DNA from 2 places in the Sphingobium xenophagum genome. Region 1 is predicted to be linked to the other one. Evidence: riboswitches for the same ligand, from Rfam matches in the RefSeq annotation. Region 1 holds a riboswitch; the other holds the start of a gene.
The links. A riboswitch is a leader RNA that binds a small molecule or an ion and turns the genes downstream of it on or off. The one in region 1 is predicted to bind cobalamin.
Positions count from the first base shown of each region.

Region 2: it holds a riboswitch for cobalamin, as region 1 does, so the genes downstream of both, CJD35_RS07740 (TonB-dependent receptor plug domain-containing protein) here and CJD35_RS17075 (DUF1852 domain-containing protein) in region 1, are expected to answer to the same signal.

Region 1 is NZ_CP022746.1:468,918-484,261, reverse strand. Features, by position in the region: gene CJD35_RS17090 (TonB-dependent receptor domain-containing protein) at 1-1,749, shown strand, start outside; gene CJD35_RS17085 (RraA family protein) at 1,767-2,441, shown strand; gene CJD35_RS17080 (IclR family transcriptional regulator) at 2,495-3,232, shown strand; cobalamin riboswitch at 3,450-3,673, shown strand; gene CJD35_RS17075 (DUF1852 domain-containing protein) at 3,962-5,053, shown strand; gene CJD35_RS17070 (methionine synthase) at 5,080-6,108, shown strand; gene acnD (Fe/S-dependent 2-methylisocitrate dehydratase AcnD) at 6,270-8,954, shown strand; gene prpF (2-methylaconitate cis-trans isomerase PrpF) at 8,954-10,141, shown strand; gene CJD35_RS17055 (hypothetical protein) at 10,138-10,440, shown strand; gene prpC (bifunctional 2-methylcitrate synthase/citrate synthase) at 10,437-11,594, shown strand; gene prpB (methylisocitrate lyase) at 11,606-12,526, shown strand; gene acnA (aconitate hydratase AcnA) at 12,635-15,313, shown strand.
Region 2 is NZ_CP022745.1:1,582,132-1,597,475, forward strand. Features, by position in the region: gene CJD35_RS07690 (efflux transporter outer membrane subunit) at 1-13, shown strand, start outside; gene CJD35_RS07695 (EmrA/EmrK family multidrug efflux transporter periplasmic adaptor subunit) at 6-1,175, shown strand; gene CJD35_RS07700 (DHA2 family efflux MFS transporter permease subunit) at 1,187-2,719, shown strand; gene mobA (molybdenum cofactor guanylyltransferase) at 2,726-3,247, opposite strand; gene CJD35_RS07710 (LysR family transcriptional regulator) at 3,293-4,195, shown strand; gene CJD35_RS07715 (formate dehydrogenase subunit gamma) at 4,295-4,747, shown strand; gene CJD35_RS07720 (formate dehydrogenase beta subunit) at 4,744-6,393, shown strand; gene fdhF (formate dehydrogenase subunit alpha) at 6,390-9,236, shown strand; gene CJD35_RS07730 (formate dehydrogenase subunit delta) at 9,247-9,480, shown strand; gene fdhD (formate dehydrogenase accessory sulfurtransferase FdhD) at 9,477-10,271, shown strand; cobalamin riboswitch at 10,340-10,559, shown strand; gene CJD35_RS07740 (TonB-dependent receptor plug domain-containing protein) at 10,732-12,567, shown strand; gene CJD35_RS07745 (ABC transporter substrate-binding protein) at 12,605-13,474, opposite strand; gene CJD35_RS07750 (FecCD family ABC transporter permease) at 13,552-14,547, shown strand; gene CJD35_RS07755 (ABC transporter ATP-binding protein) at 14,541-15,332, shown strand; gene CJD35_RS07760 (penicillin-binding protein activator) at 15,333-15,344, opposite strand, start outside.

The DNA.
Region 1 (15,344 bases):
GGTGAAGCGTCCTATGGCTGGACCTATACTCGCTATTCAACCTCGGCCAATCGCCATCTCGCGACCAACCCGATAACGATTCGGCGCGATAACGCCTTCCTGCCTACGCCGCTTCGCACGCTGCTGGACGCCAATCCGCAGGTCACCTCACTGACGATGCTGCGCTGGTCGATCGAGGGCGGGCTGGCGGACGTGTCCGTGGATACCAAGACCGATCGCTACGTCACGGGCTTCGCTGGCGAGCTTGGTGGGCTGAAGGTCAATGGCTATTATCAGCATGGCCGCACCCGCCAGCAGACTGACGTCATCAACAACGAAATCACGCCCAACTTCACCCGCGCGGTGGATGCGGTCGTCAATCCGGCCAATGGCGCGATTGTCTGCCGATCGACGCTGACTGACCCCACTAATGGCTGCGCCCCGTTCAATCCGTTTGGCGTCGGTTCGCCTTCCGCCGCGGCGCTGGCCTATACGCGCGGTCTCAGCCGCACCGACTCGGTTTTCAAGGAAGATGTCGCGGCCATCAATATTTCGGGCACTTTGTTCGAAGGTTGGGCTGGCCCGATCTCCTTCGCCACCGGCGGCGAATATCGCAAGGAACAGGCGCAGTTGGCCGTCGATCCGCTCTCGCAGGCCGGCGCGTTCCTGTTCGCCAATCCCCAGCCTTGGTCCGGCAGCTATAATGTGAAGGAAGGCTATCTCGAAACCGTCATACCGCTGCTCAAGGATCTGCCCTTCGCCCGCGAACTCGAATTCAACGGTGCGGTTCGCTATACCGATTATTCGACCAGCGGCGGCGTCACCACCTGGAAGGCGGGCCTCAGCTGGACGCCGGTCAGCTCACTGCGCCTGCGTGCCACCCGCTCCCGCGACATCCGCGCACCCAATCTGTCCGAACTCTTCACCAGCGGGCGGACCCAGTCGGCGACGGTGGTGGACCCGTTCAAGAACAATGTCCGTACATCGGGCATTTTCATCACCACGACCGGCAACGCCAACCTGCAACCGGAAAGGGCGGACACGCTGACGTTGGGGGCGGTGTTCCAGCCGAGCTTCGTTCCTGGCCTCAGCATTTCGGCGGATTATTACGACATCAAGATCAACGATGCGATCGGTTCGCTGTCGGCGCAGCAGGGCGTTGACCAGTGCTTTGCCGGCAACCAATTGGCCTGTGGCTTCATCACCCGCGACGCAGCCGGAAACATCTCGGCCCTGACGGCCTATCCGATCAACCTCTCCACGCTCGTCACCAACGGCGTCGATGTCGAATTGAGCTATCGCGTGCCTTTCGCGGATATGTCCAACTCACTGTCGCTGCGCAGCATCATTTCCTATGTCGGCAAACTTGCGACGACGACACCGGGGTCGCCTTCCATCGACCGGGCGGGCGAAGTGGGTATCAATTCCAATCCGCACTGGCGCGTCAACGCCCAGGCCGATTTCACGCACGGCAATTTCAACTGGTTCAACCAGCTGCGCTTCATCGGTGGCGGGCGTTACGACAATACCAAGGGTCCGCAGGCAGTCAGCCTGCAGCACATCAAGCCGCAAGCCTATTGGGACATGCGCTTTGCTTATCGGTTCGAAGATCTGGGTAAGGGCGCGGAGATGTATTTCAACGTCCAGAACGTCCTTGATCAGGAGCCGCCCTATGCGCCGGGAGAAGGATCGATCGCGGTGGCGACCAACACCCAGCTCTATGACACATTTGGCCGCGTCTATCGCGTTGGCTTCCGTTTCAAATTCTGATCGCGACTGGAGATTTTATGAGCATCGGTTTCCGAGTATTGCCCGTCGAGCGTCGCGTGCCCGCCGATCTGGTCAAGCGTGCCGCACAATTGCCGGTCGCGAATGTGAGCGACGCCATGAACCGTATGTTCGCTGGCGGCGCGGCGCTTCGCCCCATGCACGGCGGCGGCGTTCTGGCTGGACCTGCCGTCACCGTGAAGGCACGACCCGGCGACAATCTCATGCTGCACCGCGCGCTCGATATTGCCGAACCGGGCGATGTGGTGGTGGTCGACGGCGGGGGTGACCTGACCAACGCGCTGATCGGTGAGCTTATGGTCGCCCATGCGGAAAGCCGCGGCCTTGCCGGCATCGTGATCTTCGGCGCCATTCGCGACGCCGCGGCGATCCGGGCGGGCAGCTTTCCGGTCTTTGCCGCTGGCATCACGCACCGTGGGCCTTACAAGGACGGCCCCGGCGAAGTGAATGTGCCGATCGCCATTGACGGCATGGTGATCCAGCCGGGCGACCTGATCCTTGGCGACGATGACGGCCTTATTGCCGTCACCATCGACGAAGCGGAGGCTGTGTGCGCCAAAGCAGCGGCAAAGCATGCTGCCGAAACCGAGCAGATGGCCAAGATCCGCCGGGGCGAAAATCCGCGCGCCTGGGTTGAAGAAACGCTCAAGCGTTTGGGTTGCGAAGGGATTTGATAGCCTGATCCCTGCCCGTCCGCTAAAGCAGTCGAAGTTTCAGAGGGATTGCGATGGCGACGGACTTCAAGGATCGACCGGCACTGGAAGGCGTAGCCGCCCTTGAAAGAGGGCTGCTGCTGCTGACAAGCTTCAAACAGGGCGACGGCGTTCTTGGTCTTGCCGAGCTTGCCGAGCGCACTGGCCTGGTCAAAAGCACCATCATGCGCCTGGCCGTCTCACTGGAACGCTACAATCTCCTGATCAGGATGCCCGACGGCCAGTATCAGTTGGGCAGCGAGGTGGCTCGGCTCAACTCGATCTTCAGGGAAGGCAACGATCTTGAAAAGCATGTCCAGCCGATTCTCGCCAAACTCGCCTTTGAAACCGAGGAAACAGCGACATTCTATGTGCGTCAGGGAGATGTGCGGCTTTGCCTGTTTCGGGTAAATTCTCCAAGCAATCTGCGGCTCGACGTCCAGCCAGGCACACAGCGGCCGCTCGATGGATCGGCATCCGCGCAGTTGCTGCTTTTGTTCGAGAACTGGCCGGAGGTTAAACCCGCACTACCGCCCCTGCCCATCTATACCTCTGGCGTCACGACGCCGCATGTTGCCTCGCTTTCGGTGCCGGTGATCGGCCATGGCGACCGGCTCGTGGGCGCGCTCAGTATCGCAGGGCCCGAAGTACGCCTGTCTGGGTCGCAAAAAAGACTGGCACTGCCTTTGCTACACGCTGGCCTCAACCTGTGCCGTTCCCTTGGGGGCAATGCCGAGGCAATCTATCGGGTGCCAATCGCGCTGGCGACATAGTCCAGAAGATCGGGCCGCTGTCATTCCATTGATCGGACTGATCACGTTAAGCTGGGCAGCCGCGCCACGATGGTCGGGGCGTGAGGGCCATCTTGCTGACTCCATTGATTCACGGCTTGGGCGGAACTGCCCGAATGCCGTCGATGGCTGAACGCACAGCCGCCCACACTATATAAAGAAACCTTTATATAACTCTTGACAATTATGCCTGAATGGCGTCAAACGAGCCTGTCAAGGTTCCCCGCCTCAGGCATGATGGCGGGGCTAAGACGGGAAGCCGGTGGTGCCTTTTCGAGGCAGAGTCCGGCGCTGCCCCCGCAACTGTAAGCGGCGAGCGGCGGTTCCATTTCGCGTCACTGGGTTTTTGCAAGAAACCCGGGAAGGCCGGAACCACCGCGATGACCCGTAAGCCAGGAGACCTGCCTTCGGCGCCATAACTTTCCTCGGACGGGGGTTCCTCCGATGGATCGCGCTTGAAGCGTTGCCCGTGCCGCAAAGCACTTTCCGGGTAATTCATGCCTTGCGCGTTCTTCTTTGGCCCTTCCGCCCGGCAAATGCAGGTGATCGGTCAATGCTTCCAATCCTGTTCCGCCTCATTCGCTACCGACGAATGCGTCCGCGCGCCGTGCCATCAGGCTGACCCCTGACGGAAGCGGCGCGCCGCCAATTTCCCATCATTCAGCCCGCTAAAGACGGACGGCGCTCGCGCCGGACCGAAGGAGCCTTTGCATGCCCGTGACTTGCGCCAATCCTGCCCTTTCCCGCCACGACCACAGCACGCCGACCATCGCCACCGACAAGCAGCCATCAGGGCATCGGATCATGACGGGCGAGGAGCTTACCTTTTCCATCACGCGCCTTCGCTTTGACGACGATTATCGCCCGTCGGATACCACGCGCATCACGACCAACTTCGCCAATCTGGCCAGAGGGGAGAACCGGCAGGAGAATCTGCGTGGCGTGCTGAGGATGATCGATAACCGTTTCAACGATCTAGCCGATTGGGACAATCCCGATGGGGATCGCTATGGCATGGAACTGGATATCATTTCCGTCGCGATGAGCCTTGCCGCTGCCAACGGCCTCACGGCGTTTCCCATCATCGAAATCCTGAACACCAGCATCATCGATCGCAAGACGGACAAGCGCATCGCCGGCATCGTTGGAAACAACTTCTCCTCCTACCTGCGCGACTATGATTTCAGCGTGCTGCTGGCGGCGCACAACCGGGACCGCGTCGGTTTCGACACGCCGGACGGCTTTGGTGATCTGCACGGCTGTCTGTTCCGCCATTTCGTGCAGTCCGATACGTACAAGGCCAATTTTTCCAAGCCTCCCGTCATCTGCCTGAGCGTATCCAGCAGCAAGACCTACCATCGCACGGAAAACCGTCACCCCATTCTGGGCTTCGAATACCGGCAAAGTGAATTCTCGCCGACCGACGAATATTTCGCCAAGATGGGTCTTAAGGTCCGCTTTTTCATGCCACGGGGCAGCCGCTCGCCCATGGCCTTCTATTTCTCCGGGGATCTGCTCGGCGACTACAGCAATCTGGAACTGATCGGCACCATCAGCACGATGGAATCCTTTCAGAAGATCTACCGGCCCGAAATCTACAACGCCAATCGCACAGCGGGAACGCGCTTCCGGCCCAGCCTGACGCATCAGGACTTTTCGTCCACGCGCATTGACTACGACCGCGAGGAACGAAGCCGCCTGGGCATCGAACAGGGCCGGTTCGCAGAAGAGAATTTCATCAAGCCTTACGGCCAACTTCTCTCGCAATGGTCCGCCACGCAAGCACCCAAGAACATGATTTGACCCAATAGAAGAAAAGGCCCTCCATCATGAATAGAATATTGCCCTCATCGACCGCCGGCAGTCTGCCCAAGCCATCATGGCTTGCGGAGCCGGAGAAACTTTGGTCGCCCTGGAAGTTGGAGGGTGATGAATTGGCCGTCGCCAAGCACGATGCCCTGCGCCTCGCCCTGGACGACCAGCGGCAGGCGGGGATCGACATCGTTGGCGATGGCGAACAGACCCGCCAGCATTTCGTCACGACCTTCATCGAGCATCTGAGCGGCGTCGATTTTGAAAAGCGTGAGACCGTCAGGATTCGCAATCGCTACGATGCCAGCGTGCCCACGGTCGTGGGCGCGGTCGCACGACCAAAACCCGTTTTCGTCGACGATGCGACATATCTGCGCGCCCAAACCAGCCAGCCGATCAAGTGGACCCTGCCAGGCCCGATGACGATGATCGATACACTGTACGATGCCCATTACCGCAGCCGCGAGAAGCTGGCCTGGGAGTTCGCGACGATCCTCAATCAGGAGGCAAAGGCGTTGGAAGCTGCAGGTGTCGATGTGATCCAGTTCGACGAACCGGCCTTTAACGTGTTCTTCGAAGAGGCGAACGACTGGGGAATCGCTACTCTGGAACGCGCGATCGAAGGGCTGACATGCGAAACGGCGGTCCACATCTGCTACGGCTACGGCATCAAGGCGAATACGGACTGGAAAAAGACGCTGGGATCGGAATGGCGGCAGTATGAGGAGACCTTCCCCAACCTGCAAAAGTCCAAGATCGACATCATCTCGCTGGAATGCCACCGCTCCCGCGTTCCGCTGGACCTGATCGAACTGATCCGGGGCAAGAAGGTGATGGTCGGCGCCATCGACGTGGCGAGCGACGCCATCGAGACCCCGGAGGAGGTGGCCGATACGCTGCGCAAGGCTCTCCAGTTCGTCGATGCCGACAAGCTCTATCCGTCGACCAATTGCGGAATGGCACCGCTGTCCCGGCAGGTGGCGCGCGGCAAGCTGAACGCCCTGGGCGCGGGTGCCGACATCGTCCGCCGGGAACTTGAGGGCTAATGCTCCGCTAGTCGACCGCACGCGCTTTACCATGGTGGTGCGGACCAGACGGGTCATGCGATGACCGCATTCGCAAAATTCGCTGATTTGCAAAAATCCGTCCGCACCCCTTCGCCTTTTCAGCCATTTTCGAAAAGCCGCGCACCGCCGATAACGCCCCCATGGCGCAGGATGAAGCGCCCCGACCCGATCCTGATGTCGATACCCTGATGGAAGACCCAGCGCCGATGAACGATGCCTATCGCAAACCGCTGCCCGGCACCGCAGTCGACTATTTCGACACGCGCGCCGCGATCGAGGCGATCCGCCCCGGCGCTTATGTTGGCCTGCCTTATGTCTCGCGCGTGCTGGCTGAGCAACTCGTCCGCCGCTGCGATCCTGCGCTGCTGACCGACGCGCTGACCCAGATCGTCGAACGCAGGCGCGATCTCGATTTTCCGTGGTATCCCGCGCGTGTCGTGTGCCACGACATTCTTGGCCAGACGGCACTCGTCGATCTGGCAGGACTACGTGACGCGATCGCCGATCAGGGCGGCGATCCCGCCAAGGTCAACCCCGTGGTGCCGACGCAGCTGATCGTCGACCACTCGCTTGCGGTCGAATATGGCGGCTTCGACCCGCACGCGTTCGACAAGAACCGCGGGATCGAGGATCGCCGCAACGAGGATCGCTTCCACTTCATCGAATGGACCAAGAGCGCGTTCGAGAATGTCGACGTGATCCCGGCGGGTAACGGCATCATGCACCAGATCAATCTGGAAAAAATGTCGCCCGTCATCCAGGTGCGCGATGGCGTCGCCTTCCCGGATACGTGCGTGGGCACCGACAGCCACACTCCGCACGTCGACGCGCTGGGCGTCATCGCCATCGGCGTCGGCGGGCTGGAGGCCGAAACGGTCATGCTCGGCCGCGCCTCGATGATGCGCCTGCCCGATATTGTCGGCGTGCGCCTGACCGGCCGCCGCAAGCCGGGGATAACGGCCACTGACATCGTGCTCGCAATCACAGAATTCCTGCGTCAGAGCCGCGTCGTCGGCTCCTGGATCGAGTTCTTCGGCGAAGGCGCCGACGGCCTTTCGATCGGCGACCGCGCGACGATCTCCAACATGTGCCCCGAATATGGCGCCACTGCCGCGATGTTCCACATCGACAGCCAGACGATCGACTATTTGTTGCTGACCGGACGCGATGCAGCGCATGTCCGCCTGGTCGAGGCTTACGCAAAGCGCACCGGGCTGTGGGCCGATGATCTGCGCGCCGCCGAATATGAGCGCCTTCTGGAGTTCGACCTGTCCACCGTCGTACGCAACATGGCCGGGCCGTCCAACCCGCACCGCCGCCTGCCGACGTCGGCGCTGGCAGAACGCGGCATCGCCGGCCATCTCGTAGAGGCCAAGGCGCAGGAGCGCGATGGGCTACTGCCAGACGGCGCCGTGATCATAGCTGCGATCACCAGTTGCACCAATACGTCGAACCCGCGCAACGTGGTCGCCGCCGGACTGGTCGCGAAAAAGGCGAACGCACTGGGCCTGGCGCGCAAGCCATGGGTCAAAACCTCCTTCGCGCCCGGTTCCAAGGTCGCGCGGCTCTATCTGGAAGAAGCCGGGCTGCTGCCCGAACTGGAAAAATTGGGGTTCGGCATCGTTGCCTATGCCTGCACCACCTGCAACGGCATGTCCGGCGCGCTCGATCCTGCGATCCAGAGCGAGATCATCGAGCGCGACCTCTACGCCACCGCCGTGCTGTCGGGGAACCGCAACTTCGACGGGCGCATCCATCCTTACGCCAAGCAGGCCTTTCTCGCGTCGCCGCCACTGGTGGTCGCTTATGCGATAGCGGGCACCATGCGCTTCGATATCGAAAATGATGTGCTCGGCGTGGCGGAGGGCAGAGACATCCGCCTGGCCGACTTGTGGCCGAGTGATGAGGAGATCGACGCCATCGTGGCAGCCTTTGTGAAGCCGCAGCAGTTTCGTGCAATCTACGATCCGATGTTTGCCCCGCGTAGCCGCGACGAGGCCAGCCCGCTCTACGACTGGCGGCCACAATCAACCTATATCCGTCGCCCGCCCTATTGGGATACCGAAGGCGTGGGCGCGATGGCTGCCTTCCCGCGAACCTTGAAGGCCATGAGGCCGCTGGCGATCCTGCCCGACAATATTACCACCGACCATCTCTCGCCATCCAATGCGATCCTCCCCAGTTCGGCAGCCGGCGAATATCTGGCGCGGATGGGGCTGCCGGAGGAAGACTTCAACTCTTACGCCACCCATCGCGGCGATCATTTGACCGCGATGCGCGCCACCTTCGCCAATCCGCAGCTGGTCAATGAAATGGCCGTGGTCGATGGCGCAGTACAGAAAGGCTCGCTCGCCCGCGTAGAGCCAGAGGGCAAGGTCATCCGCATGTGGGAAGCCATCGAAACCTATCTGGATCGCCGTCAGCCCCTCATCATCATTGCCGGGGCAGATTATGGACAGGGCTCCTCGCGCGACTGGGCGGCCAAGGGCGTGCGGCTTGCGGGCGTGGAAGCCATCGTCGCTGAAGGGTTCGAACGCATCCACCGCACCAACCTCATCGGCATGGGCGTACTGCCGCTGGAGTTCCAGCCCGGCACCACCCGCCTGACGCTGGGCCTCGACGGCACCGAAACCTATGATGTGGAAGGCGAACGCTGCCCGCGCGCCACACTGACTCTGGTGATCCGCCATGCCGACGAAGCGATCACGCGCGTACCTGTGACCTGCCGCCTGGATACGGCTGAGGAAGTCTCGATCTATGAGGCAGGCGGGGTGCTGCAGCGTTTTGCCGCCGACTTCCTGGCTTGCGAAACGGCGACCGTCTGATGTCCCAGATCGCCATCCCCGCCACCTATATGCGCGGCGGCACCAGCAAGGGCGTATTCTTCCGTCTGGAAGATCTACCCGAAGCGGCCCGCATTCCCGGCCCGGTCCGCAATCGCCTGTTCCAGCGGGTGGTCGGCAGTCCCGACCCCTACGGCGCGCAAATCGACGGCATGGGCGGCGCGACGTCCAGTACCAGCAAGTGCGTCATCCTTTCGCCCAGCGCCCGCCCCGGCCATGACGTCGAATATCTCTACGGGCAGGTTTCCATCGACGCCGACTTTGTCGACTGGTCGGGCAATTGCGGCAATCTCTCGACTGCTGCCGGGGCGTTCGCGATCCATGCAGGCTATGTGGACGCCGGTTCGGACGGGGTACGCACCGTGCGCATCTGGCAGGCCAATATCGGCAAGACCATTATCGCCCATGTCCCGGTCAACGGCGGCGCGGTGCAGGAAACGGGCAAATTCACGCTGGACGGGGTGACCTTTCCCGCTGCCGAGATCGTGCTGGAATTTCTCGACCCTGCCGATGAGGGCGGCGCGATGTTCCCGACCGGCAACGTGGTGGACGATCTCGAAGTGCCTGACGAACTAGTCGCTGGCGGGCGGATCAGGGCCACGCTCATCGACGCGGGCATTCCAACGATCTTCGTCGATGCCAAGGATCTCGGCTATACCGGCACTGAACTGCGGGAAGCCGTAAACGGCGATGCGGCTGCACTCGCACGCTTCGAGGCACTGCGCACCATCGGCGCGCTCAAGCTGGGGCTGATCGGGACGCCAGAGGAGGCGGCGAAGCGCCAGCACACACCCAAGATCGCCTTCGTCGCCCCGCCCGTCGATCATCGCACGGCAAGCGGCCGACATGTGATGGCAGGAGAGATCGACTTACTGGTGCGGGCGCTTTCGATGGGCAAGCTGCACCATGCGATGATGGGCACCGCTTCGGTCGCGATCGCGGCGGCTGCCGCCGTGCCCGGAACCCTCGTGAATCTTGCGGCGGGTGGAGGAGAACGCAAAGCAGTCACGTTCGGCCATCCTTCCGGCAGCCTGCGCGTCGGAGCCGAGGCCGCGCTGGTGGACGGCAAATGGACCGTTACCAAGGCGATCATGAGCCGCAGCGCCCGCATCCTCATGGATGGTCGTGTGCGCGTGCCCGCCGCTATACTGGAAGGAGGACAGATATGATCTCCAACCGCCCGGAAAAGGGTCTCGACCTTTTCGGAGCCATGGTCAGCGCCGCCGCCGATCGCGCTTCCTCGCATCTGGTCGGCACGATCCGCTTTGCCAGATGCGAATCTGTCCAGCTCAACGAAGGCTTCGCCTCGCCCGGCGTCGATCTCGAAACCTGGTCGGTCAGCGCCGATCATCAGGCCATAATCGTCTCTGTATTCGCGACCGCGACACAGGACGGCGGCCGGACCATGGCCGCCAGTGGCCGCTTCACTTTCACCACGCTCACCCACAAACGGGACTATGCCGCATGAACGCCGAAACTGCCTTCAAACCCAAAAAATCGGTTGCGCTTTCGGGCGTTGCCGCGGGCAACACCGCTTTGTGCACTGTCGGCAAGACCGGCAACGATCTGCATTATCGCGGCTACGACATTCTGGAATTCGCCGAGGGGGCCGAATTCGAGGAAATCGCTCACCTGCTGGTCCATGGCGAATTGCCCACTGCACCGCAACTGGCCGCCTACAAGGCCAAGCTCAAGGGTCTGCGCGGGCTGCCACATTCGGTGAAATCAGCGCTCGAAGCTATTCCGGCTGCCGCGCACCCGATGGACGTGATGCGCTCAGGTGTTTCTGCCCTGGGATGCGTGCTGCCCGAAACGCACGACCACAACCAGCCCGACGCGCGCGATGTCGCCGACCGGCTGATGGCCTCGCTCGGCTCCATCCTGCTCTATTGGTATCACTTTGCCCACCATGGCCGCCGCATTGAGGTAGAGACCGACGACGACAGCATCGGCGGGCATTTCCTCCACCTGCTGCATGGCAGGCCTGCCCCGGCACGCTGGGTGCGCGCCATGCACACCTCTTTGATCCTCTATGCCGAGCATGAATTCAACGCCTCCACTTTCACAGCGCGCGTCATCGCCGGCACCGGGTCGGACATGTATTCATGCATCGCAGGCGCCATCGGCGCGCTGCGCGGGCCAAAGCATGGGGGTGCCAACGAAGTCGCCTACGAAATCCAGAAACGCTACGCGACCCCTGACGAGGCCGAAGCCGACATTCGGCGCCGGGTAGAGGCCAAGGAAGTGGTGATCGGTTTTGGCCACCCGGTCTACACGATTTCCGATCCGCGCAATGTCGTCATCAAGCGCGTCGCCAAGGCGCTGGCGGACGAGGCGGGCGCCCAGCGCCAATATGCCGTCGCCGAACGGATCGAGCGCGTGATGTGGGACGCCAAGGCCATGTTCCCCAATCTCGACTGGTTTTCGGCGGTATCCTACAATCTGATGGGCGTGCCGACCGCGATGTTCACGCCACTCTTTGTGATTGCCCGCACGTCGGGCTGGGCCGCGCATGTGATCGAGCAGCGCGTGGACAACAAGATCATCCGCCCATCGGCCAACTATACCGGCCCGGAAAACCTGCCTTTCGTGCCGCTCGCCCAGCGCAGCGAAGCGGCTTGAGGAGACACCCATTGCCCTATCTTCTCGCTGACGACCTTCCCACCGAATCCGCCGGCAAACGCTTCCGCGCCGCGTTGGAGCGTCCGGGCATCTATCGGCTGCCCGGCGCGCACAACGGCCAGGCCGCGATCCAGGCGCGCAACGCCGGGTTCGACGGGCTTTACCTGTCCGGCGCGGCGATGACCGCCTCTATGGGCCTGCCGGACCTTGGCATTATCACCGTGGATGAGGTGACATTCTTCATTCGCCAGATTGTGCGCTCTTCCGGGCTGCCGCTGCTGGTGGACGGGGACACCGGCTATGGCGAAGCACTTAATGTCATGCACATGGTCCGCTCTTTTGAGGAAGCGGGCGCAGGGGCGGTCCATCTGGAAGACCAGATCCTGCCCAAAAAGTGCGGACACCTCAACGGCAAGGCACTTGTCTCCCCTGTCGACATGGCCACCAAGGTCGCCGCCGCGAAAAAGGCAAGCCGCGACATCATGATCGTCGCGCGCACCGACGCCGCCGGGGTCGAAGGCTTCGATGCCGCTGTGGATCGCGCTAGGCTCTATGTCGATGCCGGAGCCGACGCGATCTTCCCCGAAGCACTGAACACTCGCGAAATGTTCGAAAAGTTCGCCGCAGCCCTCCCAAACATACCGCTCCTCGCCAACATGACCGAGTTCGGCAAGACCCCATTCTACACAGCCGATGAGTTCGAGGCGATGGGCTACAAGATGGTCATCTGGCCCGTCTCCTCGCTTCGTGTCGCCAACAAGGCGCAGAGCCTGCTCTATGCCGCGATTGCACGGGACGGCGGCGCACATGCCATGGTCGATGCCATGCAGACCCGCGCCGAGCTTTACGAGACGATCGGCCTCCATGCTTACGAAGAACTCGACGCGTCGATCGTGAAGACGATCGTGCCCGAAGCGGTCCCGCAGACCTAGACGCTTTCTGCTTTCCAGTATCCCTGCGTGAGGGTGGTCTTTCGATCTCGATGGATCGGAAGGTCGTTTCCATGCGCGTGCCAATCACGAGATTACAGGACCATCGCCATGACCGCCATAGGCCACGACACCTTGGGCACCCGCACCACCCTGACCGTCGAGGCGCAGGATTATGCTTATTACAGCCTCCCCCACGCTGCTGAGCGATTGGGCGACATCAGTCGCCTGCCCTTCAGCCTCAAAGTGCTGCTGGAAAACCTCCTGCGCTTCGAGGACGGCGCTTCGGTCACGGTCGATGACATCCGCGCCTTCGTCGAATGGCAGCGGGACTATCGCTCCACGCGCGAGATCCAGTACCGTCCGGCCCGCGTGCTGATGCAGGACTTCACCGGGGTTCCGTGCATCGTCGATCTGGCCGCCATGCGCGATACCATGAACCGGTGGGGCGCCGATGCGTCGCGGATCAATCCTCAGATACCGATCCACCTGGTAATCGATCATAGCGTCATGGCAGATGAGGCCAGCACGGCAAATGCGTTCGATGCCAATGTCGCCATCGAATATGCACGCAATGCCGAACGCTACGAATTCCTCAAATGGGGCGCGGCCACGCTCGACAATCTGAAGGTCGTGCCGCCGGGCACCGGCATCTGCCATCAGGTGAACCTGGAGCACATCGCCCAGACTGTCTGGACCAGCGCGGACGAAAGCGCTGCCCTGATCGCCTATCCCGACACCTGCGTCGGCACGGACAGCCATACTACGATGGTCGGCGGCCTTGGCGTGCTGGGCTGGGGCGTGGGCGGGATAGAAGCCGAAGCCGCCATGCTGGGGCAGCCGGTGTCGATGCTCATTCCCGAAGTCGTCGGCTTCCGCCTGACAGGCGCGCTGACCGAGGGCGTGACCGCGACCGATCTGGTGCTCACCATCACCCAGATGCTGCGCGCCCATGGGGTGGTCGGGCGTTTCGTGGAGTTCTGTGGCGCCGGGCTCGACGCCCTACCGCTGGCGGACCGCGCGACCATCGCCAACATGGCCCCGGAATATGGCGCGACGTGCGGCTTCTTTCCGGTTGATCAAGCGACCATTGCCTACCTGCGCCTAACCGGGCGGGATGAAAGGCGGGTAGCGCTGGTCGAGGCCTATGCGAAGGCGCAGGGGATGTGGCGCGATGCGGCCAGCCCGGAGCCCGTTTTCACCGATCTGCTGGAGCTTGACCTGGCCTCGGTGCTTCCATCTGTTGCAGGCCCGCGCCGTCCGCAGGATCGCGTGCGGCTCAAGGATGTAGCCCACGGCCTGCGCACCGAACTGGCAGGTGCCTACGGCAAGGCGGACGAACTGAACGCGCGCGTGCCCGTTAACGGCGCGGACTTCACGCTTGGCCATGGTGACATCGCCATCGCTGCGATCACCAGTTGCACCAACACCTCCAATCCTTCGGTACTCGTCGCGGCTGGTCTGGTCGCTCGCAAGGCACGGGCGCTGGGTCTGGTGCCCAAACCCTGGGTGCGTGCGACGCTCTCCCCCGGCAGCAAGGTGGTGACCGATTATCTTGTCCGCTCCGGCCTTCAGGAAGACCTTGATGCGCTGGGCTTCGCGCTGACCGGCTATGGTTGCATGACATGCATTGGCAATTCCGGTTCGCTGGAAACGTCGATCAGCGAGGCGATCAACCGGAACGGCCTTGTCACTGCGGCCGTGCTATCGGGCAATCGCAACTTTGAAGGCCGTATTTCGCCCGATGTTCGCGCCAACTATCTGGCCTCGCCGCCGCTGGTAGTCGCCTACGCCCTGCTGGGTAGCGTGTCGCGCGACATTAGCACCGAACCGCTCGGCAATGGCGCGGAAGGACAGCCAGTATATCTGCGCGACGTCTGGCCGTCCAACGCCGAAATCGCCGCCACTATCGCCACTTCGATCGATCCTGAGATGTTCGCCGCCCGCTATGCCGATGTTTACGAAGGCGACGCGCGCTGGAGGGCGCTGGCGGTCAAGAAAGGCGCTACATATGAATGGCCGACGTCCTCCACCTACATCTCGGAACCGCCCTTCTTCGAAGCCCTAGATCGTCAGCCTGCGCCGGTGACCGATATCATCGCGGCGCGATGCCTCGCCATCTTTGGGGATTCGATCACCACAGATCATATCTCACCGGCAGGATCGATCAAAGCTTCCTCCCCCGCAGGCCAATGGTTGCAGGAGCAGAACGTGCTTCCTGCAGATTTCAACAGCTATGGCTGCCGTCGCGGAAACCATGAGATCATGATGCGCGGCACCTTCGCCAATATCCGCATCCGCAACGAAATGATGGGCGGTATAGAGGGTGGCAACACGATGTTGAACGGCGAAAGCCTGCCGATTTATGAGGCTGCCATGCGGCACAAGGCGGCCGGGACGCCCCTGATCATTATGGCTGGCAAGGAATATGGAACCGGCTCATCCCGCGACTGGGCTGCGAAAGGAACTGCGCTACTTGGAATTCGCGCGGTCATCGCCGAGAGCTTCGAACGCATTCACCGCTCCAACCTTGTCGGCATGGGCGTCCTGCCGCTCCAGTTTACCGATGGGATGACCCGCAATCGTTTCTTCCTACGTGGTGACGAGCGATTTACCATTACCGGTCTCGCTGGACTGCAGCCGCGCCAAATCGTGACGGTCGAAGGGGAACGGGCGGATGGCCTGCGCTTCAGCTTCAAGACGCTCTGCTGCATCGATACGACCGACGAGCTGGCCTACTACCTGAATGGTGGCATCCTGCCTTACGTGCTGCGCAATCTCGCGGCCTGAGCCTTTCGCAAACATTTCAGATTGCGGCTAA
Region 2 (15,344 bases), on a different replicon from region 1:
TGCGCATGGCTGATGCCACCCCTGAATTTTCTGCCTCAGAGGCTTCGGATGCCACTGCGCCGGATGACACGAAAAAGGCGGATCGTGCCGCTGTGCGCAAGCTGTGGCTGACCCGTCTTGCGCTGGCAGTCGTGGTGCTGGGCCTGTTGTGGGCGGCCTGGTATCTGCTGATCGGGCGTAATCATGTCAGCACCGACAATGCCTATGTGAATGCCGAAATGGCGCAGGTGACGCCGTTGATTTCCGCGCAGGTGACGCAGGTGCTGGTCAGCGACACCCAGGCGGTGAAGCGCGGCGACGTGCTGGTGCGGCTGGACCCGACCAATGCGCGCATCGCCCTTGCGCAGGCGCAGGCCGATCTGGCCGAAGCGCGGCGCCGCTTCCGCCAGAGCAGCGCGACCAGCAGCGCGCTGGCGGCGCAGGTCGACGCGCGCGTCGCGGACATCGTGCAGGCGCGCGCGCAGCTGGCGACAGCGCAGGCCAATGTCGAAAAGGCGCGGATCGACCTGCAGCGGCGCGAGGCGCTGGTGGGCGACGGTGCGGTGTCGGGCGACGAAGTGACCAGCGCGCGCACCGCCTATGCCGCCGCGCGCGCTGCGCTGGAACTGGCGCAGGCCGGCGTCAACACCGCGCAGGCGACGCGCAGCGCGGCTAGCGGGCAGCTGGCCGCCAATGACGCGCTGGTCAGCGGGTCGAGCGTCGATACCGATCCGGGCGTCATGGTCGCGCAGGCCAAGCTGGATGCGGCGAAGCTGGACCTGGACCGCACGGTCATTCGCGCGCCGATCGACGGCGTCATCACCAAGCGGCAGGTGCAGGTAGGACAGCGCGTCGCGCAGGGCAGCCCGATCATGACGATCGTGCCGCTGGCGCAGGTCTATGTCGACGCGAACTTCAAGGAACGGCAGTTGCGCCAGGTGAAGGTCGGCATGCCCGCCACGGTCGTTGCCGACATTTACGGCGGCGACGTCGTCTATCATGGCAAGGTTGTGGGCTTTTCCGGTGGCACCGGATCGTCGCTGTCGCTGATCCCGGCGCAAAATGCGACCGGCAACTGGATCAAGGTGGTCCAGCGCCTGCCGGTCCGTATTTCGCTCGACCCCAAGGAGCTGGCGGCCCACCCGTTGCGTGTCGGCCTTTCCACGGAGGTCGATATCGACCTTTCCGGTCACTGAAAGGCCGGGTCGTGAGCGGCGAGGCAAATATTTTTTCCCGGCTGACGGCGCGACAGCGCACATTGGCGGGGATGGTGCTGGCGCTCAGCAATTTTATGGTCGTGCTGGACCTGACCATCGCTAATGTTTCCGTGCCGCATATTTCGGGCAATCTGGGCATCACGCCCGATCAGGGGACGTGGATCATCACATCCTACGCGGTCGCCGAAGCGATTTGCGTACCGCTGACAGGCTGGCTGGCGCAGCGCTTTGGCGTCGTCAAGATGTTCATCAGCGCGATGGTCGGCTTTGGCCTGTTTTCGGTGCTGTGCGGCCTGTCGATGTCGCTCAGCATGATCGTGGTCTGCCGCATTGGCCAGGGGCTGTGCGGTGGCCCGATCATGCCCATGTCGCAAACGCTGATGCTGCGCGTCTTTCCGCCCGAACGGCGTGCGCGGGCGATGGGGCTATGGGCGATGACGACGCTGCTGGGTCCGGCGATGGGGCCGATTATCGGCGGCTATATCAGCGATAATTGGAGCTGGCACTGGATCTTCTTCATCAACCTGCCGATCGCCATCCTGTGCGTATTTGCGGCGATGGCGCTGCTGCGTCCGGTCGAAACGGAAACGGCGCGCGTGCCGATCGACAAGATCGGGCTGGCGTTGCTGGTTTTCTGGATCGGCTGCCTTCAGGTCATGCTGGACCTTGGCCGGGACCATGACTGGTTTGCTGATCCGCTGATCTTGAGCCTGGCGATTCTCTCGCTGATCGGCTTTCTGGTCTTTATCATCTGGGAATTGACGGAAGAGCATCCGATCGTCGATCTGCGCGTGTTCCGCCATGTCGGCTTCACCACCGGGGTATTGTCGCTGGCGCTGTGTTATGGTGCCTATTTTTCCGGCATCGTCATCATCCCGCAATGGCTTCAGTCCGCCAGGGGCTATACCGCGACATGGGCGGGCATCGTCACCGCCTTCACGGCCATGGCCGCATTGATGAGTGCGCCGGTCGCCGCCAGGATCATGGGCCGGGGGGTCGATCCGCGCTTCATGATTTCGGGGGCCGTGTTGTGGCTGGGCCTGATGACGCTGTGGCGCGCGCACTGGACCAGCAGCGTCGATTTCTGGATGATGGCTGCGCCGCAGTTCATTCAGGGGTTTGCCATGCCCTTCTTCATGATTCCGCTGACCACGCTGACATTGGGGTCGGTGCGGCCCGAAGAGACGGCGTCCGCTGCCGGGCTTCAGAATTTCCTGCGCACCATGGCGCTGGCGATCGCGACGTCGCTGGTGCTGACAGGCTGGGGCAATGGTCAGCGCGTGTCGCGCAGTGAACTGGCGGGCACCCTCCAGCCCGCCGATACGCAGGCGGCCCTGGCGAATATCGGCATGTCGACCGACCAGGCGCGGCAGGTGATTTCGAACATCGTCGATCAGGAAGCGACGGCCATTTCGGTGGATCATATATTCTTCATATCGGCCCTGATCCTGTTCTTCGCGTCGGCGATGGTCTGGCTGGCGCCCCGTCCCCGCCCCAATGTGGACACGTCCGCCGCGCACTGACCCCGTTTACAGCGCCGCCAGATCCTCCGGCCGGTTGATATTGGGTAGTGCCAGCCCCGGCACCGTCACCACACGGGCGCCGATGCGGTCGAGCCAACCGTAGATGGAGCGATTATTCGCCTCCGCCAGATGCGCGTCCAATGCGTTGGCGAGCGATGCCGGCCACCAGCCAAGCAGTTGCTGACCCTCCAATATCGCGGCCTGTTCACCGATCAGCAGGGCGGGCAGGTCCGCAGGATAGACCGGCATGTCGCACCCTGTCGTCAATATTCCGGCAAACCCATGGGCCTGCGCGTGATGCAGCGCTGCGTTGAGGCCGCCGAGCGGTCCCATGCCGGGCGCGGGCCGATCCGCCAGACCGGCTGCGCGACCGCAAATCACCACTTGTTCGACATGGGGGGCCAGCCCCGCGATAGCATGGTCCAGCAAGGTTCGCCCATCCGGCAGTATCGCCAGCGCCTTGTCGCTGCCAAAGCGGCTGGAGCGCCCCCCTGCCAGCACCGCCCCCAATATCCGCCGTTCCGCCATGATGCTTCCTTGATAGCGCCGCTCTATCAGCCCTATAGCAAAGAGATGCAGACCCGCCTTGTCGAATATTTCCTGGCGCTGGAGCGCGAAGGCCATTTCGGGCGGGCGGCGGTGCTATGCCATGTGTCGCAACCCACGCTGTCCGCGGGGATCGCCACGCTGGAGACGCAATTGGGCAAGCGGCTGATCCGGCGCGACCGCAAATATGCCGGGCTGACGCCGGAGGGCGAGGCGATATTGCCATGGGCGCGGCAGTTGGTGGCGGCCGCCGAAGCGCTGGGGCAGGCGGCGGAAACTGCGCGTGGGCCGTTGAAGGGCGAGCTGCGGCTGGGCGCGATTCCCGCCGCCATGCCGGCGATCGGTTGTCTGGCAACCGCGATGCTGGACCGGCATCCGGGGCTGAACATTTCCGTCCGCGCGCTGACGTCGCGCCAGATCGAGCGCGAACTGGCCGCGTTCGAGCTGGATGCGGGCATCACCTATCTGGATTTCGAGCCGCCCGCCCATGCCCTGTCGGTGCCGCTGTATGCCGAACGGGCTATGCTGGTGAGCGCGGCGCATGGCGTGCCGATCCCGGCAGTCCTCGACTGGGCGGACCTGGCAAGCCTGCCGCTCTGCCTGTTGCATCAGGGGATGCAGAACCGGCGGATACTGGACGCGCGGCTGGCCGAGCGCGGGCTGGCGCTGCGGCCCCTGGTCACGGCCGATTCCTATGTCGCGCTGCTGGGGCTGGTGCAGCAGGGACGGCTCTGTTCGATCATCCCCGACAGCCATGCCGCCTTGCTGGACGGGCTGCGCTGGGCGCGCACCGCGCCGCTGCCGGACATGGGGGAGGGCAGCCGGGTGGGCGTGATCGTGTCGGACAGCGCGCCGATGGGGCCATTGGCGCAGGCGGTGCTGGCGGTGGCGCGCGGGTTGCGCCTGCCGCCCGGCTTTGGCTCCATTTGATAGATAAACTCTATCAAGCATCGCTGCCTTCGATTTGACCGGCGCACCTTCCCGCCGCACAATCGCGGCAAAGGCTGGGCCATAAGTCAGGGTATCGGGATGGAAGAGTTTATCGAAGGCTGGACTGCGCGTCATGGCGCAACCCGCGACCAGTTGCTGCCGCTGCTGCATGCGGTGCAGGAAGAGGCTGGCTATGTCGCGGACACTGTCGTGCCGGTCATCGCCCGCGCGCTGAACCTGTCGCGCGCTGACGTGCATGGCGTCGTCACCTTCTACCATGATTTCCGCCGGACGCCTGCGGGCCGCCATGTCGTGAAACTGTGCCGGGCCGAAAGCTGCCAGGCGCGGGGCGGCGCGGCGATCGAGGCGGCGGCGGCGCAGCGGCTGGGCGTGGCGATGGGGGAGACGCGCGGCGATGGCGCGATCAGTCTGGAGCCGGTTTATTGCCTGGGGCTGTGCGCGGTCGGGCCGAACGCGCTGGTCGATGGTCGCCCGGTCGCGCGGATCGACGGTGCGGCGCTGGACCGGATCGCGGCGGAGGTGGCGGCATGAAAATCTATGTGAGCCGCGACATGGCGTCGGTGGCGCTGGGCGCGGACGCTGTCGCGCAGGCCTTTGCCGATGCGGGGTGCGAGGTGATCCGCACCGGATCGCGCGGGCTGTTCAGCATCGAACCGCTGGTCGAGGTGGAAACGGCGCAAGGCCGGATCGGCTATGGTCCGGTCGGGCCGGGGGATGTCGCGGCGGTGCTGGATGGCAGCCACGCCAACCGGCTGGGGCCGGTCGACCAGCATCCATTCTTTGCGGGACAGCAGCGCTTCACCTTCGCCCGGTGTGGCGTGATCGATCCGGTCAGCCTGACCGAATATGCGGCGCAGGACGGATGGAAGGGGCTGGAGGCAGCGCGCGCAATGACGCCCCAGGCCGTGGTCGATGCGGTCAAGGCGTCGGGCCTGCGCGGGCGCGGCGGGGCGGGGTTCCCGACCGGCATCAAGTGGCAGACGGTGCTGGATGCGCCTGCGGGCGACAAATATATCGTCTGCAACGCCGACGAAGGCGACAGTGGCACCTTTGCCGATCGTATGCTGATGGAGGGCGACCCCTATTGCCTGATCGAGGGCATGGCGATTGCGGCCCATGCCGTGGGCGCGCGCCATGGCTATATCTATATCCGTTCCGAATATCCCTTCGCCATTGCCACGATGCGACTGGCGATCGAGCATGCCGCCCATCTGATCGCGCCTTTCACGCTGGAAGTGCGCGAAGGGGCGGGCGCCTATGTCTGCGGCGAGGAAACCGCGCTGCTCGACAGCATCGAGGGCAAGCGCGGACAGGTGCGGGCCAAGCCGCCTCTGCCTGCGCTCAAAGGTCTGTTCGGCCAGCCGACGGTCATCAACAATGTGCTGAGCCTGGCGGCCGTGCCGTTCATTCTGGCGGAAGGGGCGGAGGCCTATGCCGCCGTCGGCTTTGGCAGGTCGCGTGGCACGATGCCGGTGCAACTGGCGGGCAATGTGCGCCATGGTGGCCTGTATGAGATCGGCTTTGGCATCACGCTGGGCGAACTGGTGAACGATGTCGGCGGCGGCACGGCCAGCGGGCGGCCCGTACGCGCGGTGCAGGTGGGCGGGCCGCTGGGCGCCTATTTCCCGCCATCCATGTTCCATCTGCCCTTCGATTATGAAGCCTTTGCCGCGGCTGGCGGCCTGATCGGCCATGCCGGGATCACGGTGTTCGACGACAGCGTGGACATGGCGCATATGGCCCGTTTCGCGATGGAATTCTGCGCGGCGGAAAGCTGCGGCAAATGCACGCCCTGCCGGATCGGATCGACGCGCGGGGTGGAGATTGTCGACCGGATCATGGCGGCGAGACCGCCTATTTCCAGTCGTCATCCTGACGAAAGTCAGGATCCAGAGTCCCGCAATGCAAGGTTGGATGATGCCGCCCTGGATGATGACTTTCGTCAGCATGACGGGAAGGGGGGCTATCTTGGCAAAGCCCTCTACTCCCGTTCCCCCAGCCGTATCGATACGTCGCTCGACGCGCAAACCACGCTGCTGCGCGATCTGTGCGATACGATGAAATATGGCTCGCTCTGCGCGTTGGGGGGCTTCACCCCCTATCCGGTGCTGAGCGCGCTCGATTACTTCCCAGAAGATTTCGGCGCGCCTGCGCCGTTGAAGGAGGCTGCGGAATGACCTTTACCCGCGAAACCGACCATGGCACGCCCGCTGCGATTGCGACCGGCAAGTCCGTCACGCTGACCATCGACGGGCAGGCGATAACCCTGCCCGAAGGCACCAGCATCATGCGCGCGGCGTCGCTGCTGGGTGGCTCCATTCCCAAACTCTGCGCCACTGACAGCGTCGAAAGCTTCGGTTCGTGCCGCCTGTGCCTGGTGGAGGTGGAGGGCCGCAACGGCTATCCCGCGTCCTGCACGACGCCAGTGGCCGAAGGCATGGTGGTGCGCACCCAGACCGACCGCCTCAAGCAGTTGCGGCGCGGGGTGATGGAACTGTATATCTCCGACCATCCGCTCGATTGCCTGACCTGCGGCGCGAACGGGGACTGCGAATTGCAGGATCAGGCTGGCGCGGTTGGCCTGCGCGACGTGCGCTATGGCTATGATGGCGCGACCAATATGGGGCAGGCGAAGGACCAGTCTAACCCCTATTTCGATTTCGATCCCAGCAAGTGCATCGTCTGTTCGCGCTGCGTGCGCGCCTGTGACGAAGTGCAGGGGACGTTCGCGTTGACGATCGAGGGGATGGGGTTCGATTCCAAGGTTTCCGCGTCGCAGGGCGAGGGATTTCTGGGGTCCGAATGCGTGTCCTGTGGCGCCTGCGTGCAGGCCTGTCCCACCGCATCGCTGATCGAAAAGAAGGTCGTCGAAGTCGGCACCCCCGACCGCGCCGTCGTCACCACCTGCGCCTATTGCGGTGTGGGCTGCACCTTCCGTGCGGAAATGCGGGGCGAGGAACTGGTGCGCATGGTGCCGTGGAAGGACGGCAAGGCCAATCGCGGCCATAGCTGCGTCAAGGGTCGCTTCGCCTGGGGCTATGCCCAGCATCAGGATCGCATCCTGAACCCGATGATCCGCGCCAGCATCGACGAGCCATGGCGCGAAGTGTCGTGGGACGAGGCGATCGCCCATACGGCCAGTGAATTCCGTCGCATCCAGGCGAAATATGGCACCCGCTCCATCGGCGGCATCACGTCGAGCCGCTGCACCAATGAGGAAACCTTCCTTGTCCAGAAGCTGATCCGCCAGGGTTTTGGCAATAATAATGTCGATACCTGCGCCCGCGTCTGCCACTCGCCGACCGGCTATGGGCTGAGCCAGACCTTCGGGACGTCGGCGGGTACGCAGGATTTCGACAGCGTGATGCAGTCGGACGTCATCCTGGTCATCGGCGCGAACCCGACCGACGGCCATCCCGTATTCGCCAGCCGGATGAAACGCCGCTTGCGGCAGGGGGCCAAGCTGATCGTCATGGACCCGCGCCGCACCGATCTGGTCAAATCCCCCCATATCGAGGCGGACCATCATCTGCCCCTGCGCCCCGGCACCAATGTCGCGATGCTGACCGCGATGGCGCATGTCATCGTCACGGAGAAGCTCTATGACGAAGCCTTCATCCGCGAACGGTGCGACTGGGATGAGTTTGCCGACTGGGCCGATTTCGTCTCCCAACCCGCCCGTTCGCCCGAAGCGATCGAACCGCTGACCGGCGTGAAGGCGGACGAGGTGCGGGCCGCCGCCCGGCTCTATGCCACAGGCGGCAATGGCGCGATCTATTATGGCCTGGGCGTTACCGAACATAGCCAGGGGTCATCGACCGTGATGGCCATCGCCAACCTGGCTATGGCGACCGGCAATGTCGGGCGCGAAGGCGTGGGCGTGAACCCGCTGCGGGGGCAGAATAATGTGCAGGGCGCCTGCGACATGGGCAGCTTCCCGCATGAATTTTCCGGCTATCGCCATGTGTCCGACACGGCGACGCGGCAATTGTTCGAACGCACATGGGGCGTCAGCCTGGACGCCGAGCCGGGGCTGCGCATCCCCAACATGCTGGACGCCGCGACCGACGGGACGTTCAAGGGGCTGTTCGTGCAGGGCGAGGATATTCTTCAGTCCGATCCCAACACCCATCATGTCGCGGCGGGGCTTGCAGCGATGGAGTGCGTCGTGGTGCAGGACCTGTTCCTCAACGAAACCGCCAATTACGCCCATGTCTTTCTGCCGGGATCGACCTTCCTGGAAAAGGACGGCACCTTCACCAACGCCGAACGGCGCATCCAGCGGGTGCGCAAGGTGATGGCCCCGCTCAATGGCTATGCCGACTGGGAAATCGTGCAACTGGTGGCCAACGCCATGGGCCTGCAGTGGACCTATGATCACCCCGCGCAGATCATGGATGAGATCGCCGCGCTCACCCCGACCTTTGCGGGCGTCCATTATGACCGGCTGGAGGCGGAAGGATCGCTGCAATGGCCCGCCAATGACGCTGCGCCCGACGGTACGCCGACCATGCATATCGACGGTTTCGTGCGGGGGAAGGGCAAGTTCGTCGTCACCGACTATGTGCCGACGGACGAAAAGACCGGCCCGCGCTTCCCGCTGCTGCTGACGACGGGGCGCATCCTGTCCCACTATAATGTCGGCGCGCAGACGCGACGGACGGCGAACACCGCCTGGCACCCGGAGGACCGGCTGGAAATCCATCCGTCCGATGCGGAAAATCGCGGGATCAAGGAAGGCGACTGGGTTGCCCTGAAAAGCCGGGCGGGGGAAACCACGCTGCGTGCGCAAGTGACCGAGCGGGTAGCGCCGGGCGTGGTCTATACGACCTTCCACCACCCCGAAACCCAGGCCAATGTCATCACCACCGACTATAGCGACTGGGCGACCAACTGCCCGGAATATAAGGTGACGGCGGTGCAGGTGATGCCATCCAACGGCCCCAGCGACTGGCAACTCGACTATGCCGATCAGGCCAGGATGAGCCGCCGCATTGCGCCACTGGAAGCGGCGGAATAGGATCGGCCCGATGAGCGACGAAAATGACGTCATGTCCACCGCCGACCGGCTGATCTACATGGCCAACCAGATCGCGCGCAATCTGGCGGCGCAGGGCGATGCGGAGGCGGTTGCGTCCACCGCCAGCCATATCGCCAGCTTCTGGGACCCGCTTATGCGCGCGCGGATCGTGGCGCTGGCGGCGGAGCAGCCCGACGCCCTGTCGCCGATCGCGGCGCAGGCCGTGCGCCGGATCAGCGCTTGAAGCAGGGCGGCGACGCGCTGACCTTCACCCGCCTGGCCCGCGATGGGCAGGGCGAAGCGGTCGAACGGGTGCTGGCCGATGAAGTGCCGGTCGCGATCGAATTCAACGGCATCGGCTATGCGGTGCTGATGGCGACGCCCACTGATCTGACCGATCTGGTGCTGGGTTTTGCGCTGGCGGAACGGCTGATCGGGCCGGACGATGCGCCCTTCGACGTCGATACCCATGATACCGATCAGGGCATCGTGGCGCGCGCGACTCTGCCGCCATCGCGGACCGATTTGCTGCTGGACCGGGTACGGCACCGCGCGTCCGATTCATCGTGCGGCCTGTGCGGGATCGAAAATCTGGAACAGGCGATTCGGCCCCTGCCGCCAGTGACGGCGCGATCGCGCGCCGACCGCGCCGCGATCTTTCGCGCGCTTGATGGGCTGGCGGCGCATCAACCGCTCAATGCCGCGACCGGCGCGGCCCATGCCGCCGCCTGTGCCGACGCGGACGGGGCGATCCGTCTGGCGCGGGAGGATGTCGGGCGGCACAATGCGTTCGACAAGCTGATCGGCGCGATGAAGCGCGCGGGCGCGGGCTGGGACGACGGCTTTGCGCTGCTGTCGTCACGCTGTTCCTATGAACTGGTGGAGAAAGCGGTGCTGAGCCAATGCCCGCTTTTGGTGACGATTTCCGCCCCCACAAGGCTGGCGGCCGAGCGCGCGGCGGAGGCGGGACTGCCGCTGGTCGTGCTGGCGCGACGCGATGCGATGTTGCACCGGGGCAACGCACCGCTGACGTAGCGAAACAGCCGCTTGGCAATGCCGCGCCTTTGCCCTAGAGCGCGTCGCGTGAGGGGGGCTCGCTTTCCTTACAGCTAGATCGCGCCGGTGTCCCGCAAGGGGCTGAAAATGGGAATGCGGTGCGGGCGTGAAAGCGCCCTATTCCGCAGCTGTCCCTGCAACTGTAAGCGGTGAGCATGATGCATAAGGGTCGCAAGACCCGGCCACTGGACGCCAATGTCTGGGAAGGTTCGTGCATCATTGCCCTGACCCGTGAGCCAGGAGACCTGCCGGCGTCTGGTCGCTCTTGCCCTGATCCAGGGGATTGGTCATGGCACGGTGGTTTTCCGTCGAGCGACGCTGTGCGGCCGGGGCCGCATCGTGCCGTGCGGCGGGGGCTGGCGTCATCCCGCATCATGGCGCGACCGCGTGCGCGGACGCCCTGGCCTTGAAGTCGCATGGGACGCTCAGGGCATATATCATGGTAAGAACAGGGATTTCTCTCATTGCGCTGCTGGCGGCAACGCCCGCTCTGGCGCAGGACGATGACATCATCGTCACCGCATCGGGCATCGAACAGTCGCGCGACGAAGTGGGGCAGGCGATCACCGTCATCGACGCGCAGACCATCCAGACGCGGCAGGTTATCGATGTGGTCGATCTGCTGGCGACGACGCCGGGCGTTCGTTTCAACCGTAACGGGTCCACCGGCGGCGTGACCGGCGTATCGCTGCGCGGCGCGGAAACGACGCAGACTCTGGTGCTGATCGACGGGGTGAAGGTCAATGACCCCAGCGGCATTGGTGACGGTTATGACTTCGGCCATTTGCTGACCGGCAATATCAAGCGGATCGAAGTGCTACGCGGCTCCAACTCGGTCGTCTATGGCAGTCAGGCGATCGGCGGCGTGGTGAACATCATGACCGGCGTGCCGGTGGACGGCTTCGGCGCGAACGCCTCGGTCGATTATGGTTATAGCGATACGGTCAATGCCAAGGCGGACGTGTCCGGCACCAGCGGCATCGCGTCGGGCGGCGTGGGCGCGGCCTATTTCCGCACGGATGGCATTTCCTCTGCCGCGGGCGGCACGGAAAAGGACGGCTATGAAAATATCGCCACCAACGCGCGGCTCAAACTGGCGTTCAGCGATGCGTTGAGCCTCGACCTGCGTGGCTATTATATCCATGCGGATCTCGACTATGACAGCTTCTTTGGCGCACCGGCCGACAGCAGCGATGTGAGCAAGCTGGACCAATATGTGGGCTATGCGGGCCTCAACCTGGCTTTGCTGGATGGCAAGCTGACGAACCGCGCAGCCGTCACCTATCTGCGCAACGACCGCGACTATTATTTCGTGCGCGGCACCGACCCGGATTATGGCTATTCCGGCACTAACCTGCGCTTTGAATATGAAGGCGTCTATGCCCCGGTCGATCAGGCCAAGCTGGTATTCGGCTACGAGCATGAACGGCCCGACTATGAATTCTTCGGGTTCGGCAGCACGTCGTCGGCAAGGATCAATATCGACAGCGTCTATGCGCTGGCGATCGTCAAGCCCTTTACGGGCCTGTCGGTCACGGGCGGTGTGCGGCATGACGATCATAGCCAGTTTGGCGGCGCGACCACGTTCGGCGCGAATGCCAACTATTCGCCCAATGCAGGCGCGACCAATTTTCGCCTGAGCTATGGCGAAGGGTTCAAGGCGCCCTCGCTCTATCAGCTGTACGACATGTTCAGCGGCAATAGCGCGCTGCGCCCCGAACGGTCGAAAAGCTATGATGTCGGCTTTGACCAGAGCCTGGATGGTGGCCGGGCGATCCTGTCGGTAACGGCGTTTCGTCGCGACACGACCGACCAGATCAATTATGACAATGCGACCTTCAGCTACAGCAATCTGGACCGCACCCGCGCCAAGGGCGTGGAGGCGAGCATTGCCTTGAAGCCGGTGGACGCACTGACCGTGACGGGCAGCTACAGCTATGTCGATGCGCGCGACCGGTCGGGCGGGATCACGGACGGCAACCGTCTGCCGCGCCGCGCGGCCAACGCGATCAGCGTTTCGAGCGACTATGTCTGGTCGTTCGGCCTGTCGACCGGGGCGACCGTGACGATGGTGGGCGACAGTTTCGACAATGCCGCCAACACCCGCCGTCTGGACGGCTATGCGCTTGTCGGCCTGCGGGCTTCGCTGCCGCTGGGCGAGCATCTGGAAGTCTATGGCCGGATCGACAATCTGTTCGATGAAGCCTACGCCACGGCCTATGGCTATGGCGTCTATGGCCGCTCCGCCTTTGGCGGCGTGCGTGTCCGTTTCTGATATGGCACAAGGGGGGACGGGCGCGCTGCTCGTCCCTTCACCTTGGCGCGTTCTGACGCGCCGTGCCTTTGCTGCGTGGCGCCCCAAGTTGCGCCGTGCTTTTGCTGCGTGGCGCCCCAAGTTGCGCCACGATGGCCCGCGCCGCCTGCACATAGGCCGGGCCGCCGCACACGGTCCAGCTTTGCGGCAGGCTGATGCGCGGGATGGATTTGATCGCAGGGTGCTGGAGCATTTCGGTCCCCTGATCGACCACCGCTTCGCTGCCGCTTTCCACGATCAGCCAATCGGGCCGCGCCGCGACCATCGCCTCCAGCGGCACTTGCGCCAGCGCGGGCTTGCCGAGTTTTGCGGCCAGATTGGTCAGCCCGACCCGATGCATCAGGTCATCAACCAGCGTGCCTGTGCCGGTCATATAGCCGCGCCGCTGATAATAGGCGGCAACGCCGCCGCGCTTCGCTTTCGGCAGTGCCGCCAGATCGCGGTTCATCTGCGCAATCAGCTTTTCGCCCCGGTCGACATGGCCGACCGCGCGCGCGACCTGCCGTATCTGATCCTCGATCGCGTCATAATTGTCCGCACTGGCCAGGCCCAATGTGGTCCATTGGCCCGGCGGCGCTCCGGCGACCATGTTCGGCCCGATCGGATAGCCCAGGATCAAATCGGGCCGGATCGCCAGCACCTCTTCCGAAGCGCGGCGCAGCGTACGATAGCCGCGCGCCTTGTCCGCCGCCGCCGACAATTCGGGATCGAGCGCATTGCTGCTGAGCGCCGCGATCTGGCCATTGTCGGCCAGCGCGATCAGATATTGATCGGCGCACACGTTGAGCGACACGATCCGCCGCGGCGCAGCGTGTGCCGTGCCGGTGAGTGTCAGGGCGGCAAGGGCGAGGATCAACGGACGGATCATGGAGCCTGTCTTGTAGTAGGACCTGTTCCTGCCTTCGCAGGAACATGGCGCTTTGCCAACCGCCAAGGGGAGCGTCCATGACGGCCCGCCGCCACCCCTTGCTCGTCCCCGCGCTGCTGATCCTGCTGGTCGGCGCGGCGATGGGATCGGTGATGCTGGGGGCCGTCGCGATCAGCCCGGCGCGGATATGGGCGGTGCTGACCGGCGGCGGCGATGCGGTCGCCCGTGCGATCATCATCGACCTGCGCCTGCCGCGCATGTTGCTGGGCCTGCTGGTGGGCGCGATGCTGGGCCTGTCGGGCGCGGCGTTGCAGGGCTATCTGCGCAACCCGCTGGCCGAACCGTCCGTGCTGGGCGCGTCCAATTCAGCGGCGCTGGGCGCGGTCTGCGCGCTCTATTTCGGCCTCAGTGCGCTGCATCCGCTGGTCCTGCCGCTGCTCGCCATCACCACCGCGCTTGTCGCCATTGCCGGGCTGTTCTTGCTGGCCGGTCCATCGGAAAGCCCGCTGACCCTGATCCTGGCGGGGATCGCGGTCGCGACGCTGGCGGGGGCGGGCATCAGCCTGTCGCTTAACCTGTCGCCCAATCCCTTTGCCGCGATGGAGATCATGACCTGGCTGATGGGCAGTCTGGAAAACCGCAGCTATGTGCATGTCCTGGTCGCCTTGCCCTGCATCGCGATCGGCGCGGCGCTGCTGATGGCGGACGGGCGGACGCTGGACGCGCTGACATTGGGGGAGGAAGGCGCGCAGGCGCTGGGCGTGAACCTTAATGCCGCGCGGTTGCGCATGATGCTGGGCGTCGCGATCGGCGTGGGCGGCGCGGTGGCGGTGTCCGGCGCGATCGGCTTTGTCGGCCTGATCGTCCCGCATATCGTCCGCCCGCTGACCGATCGGTCGCCATCGGCGGTGCTATGGCCCTCGCTGCTGGGCGGCGCGGTGCTGCTGACGCTGGCGGATATTGGCGTGCGGCTGATCCCGTCGGTCAATGAACTGAAGCTGGGGGTCGTCACCGCGATGCTGGGCGTGCCGGTGTTCCTGATCCACCTGATGCGGGAGCGACGGCTATGGTGAGCCTGGCGGTAGAAGGGCTGTCCGTCCGGCTTGGCCGTCATGTGGCGGTGCGCGATGTCGCGGTGACGCTGGAGCCGGGCCAGCTGGTCGGCATCATCGGTCCCAATGGCGCGGGCAAGTCCACGCTGATCCGGGCGATGCTGGGCCTTGCGAAGCCGCGGGCGGGCCGGGTGCTGATTGACGGGCAGGATGTGGCGCGGATCGACCGGGGGGCGATAGCGCGCGCCATCGCCTATCTGCCGCAGGGTCAGACATTGCACTGGCCGCTCAGCGTCGATCGGCTGGTGGCGCTGGGGCGGCTACCGCATCTGGGGCCGCTGTCACGCCTGTCCGACGCAGATGAGGCAGCGGTCGAGGCAGCGATGGCGCGGGCCGATGTGCTGCACCTGAAAGGACGGATCGCGACCGAATTGTCCGGTGGGGAGCGGGCGCGGGTGCTGCTGGCGCGGGCGCTGGCGGTCGGGGCGCGCGGGCTGATCGCCGACGAACCGCTGGCGGCGCTGGACCCTGGACATCAGATCGACGTCATGAACCTGCTGCGCGACGAGGCGCGCAGCGGCGCGCTGGTGGTGACGGTGCTGCATGACCTGAGCATGGCCGCGCGCTGGTGTGACCGGCTGCTGCTGATGGATGGCGGCGCGCTGGTCGCCGACGGCGCGCCGATGGAGGTGCTGACGACGCAGGCGCTGGCCGATGTCTATGGCATCACCGCCTGCATCGATCCGGGCAATGGCTGGCCCTTGATCCTGCCGACCGGGCGGGTGCCCCGGCCGGCGGCGGACTGATTATTCCGCGAA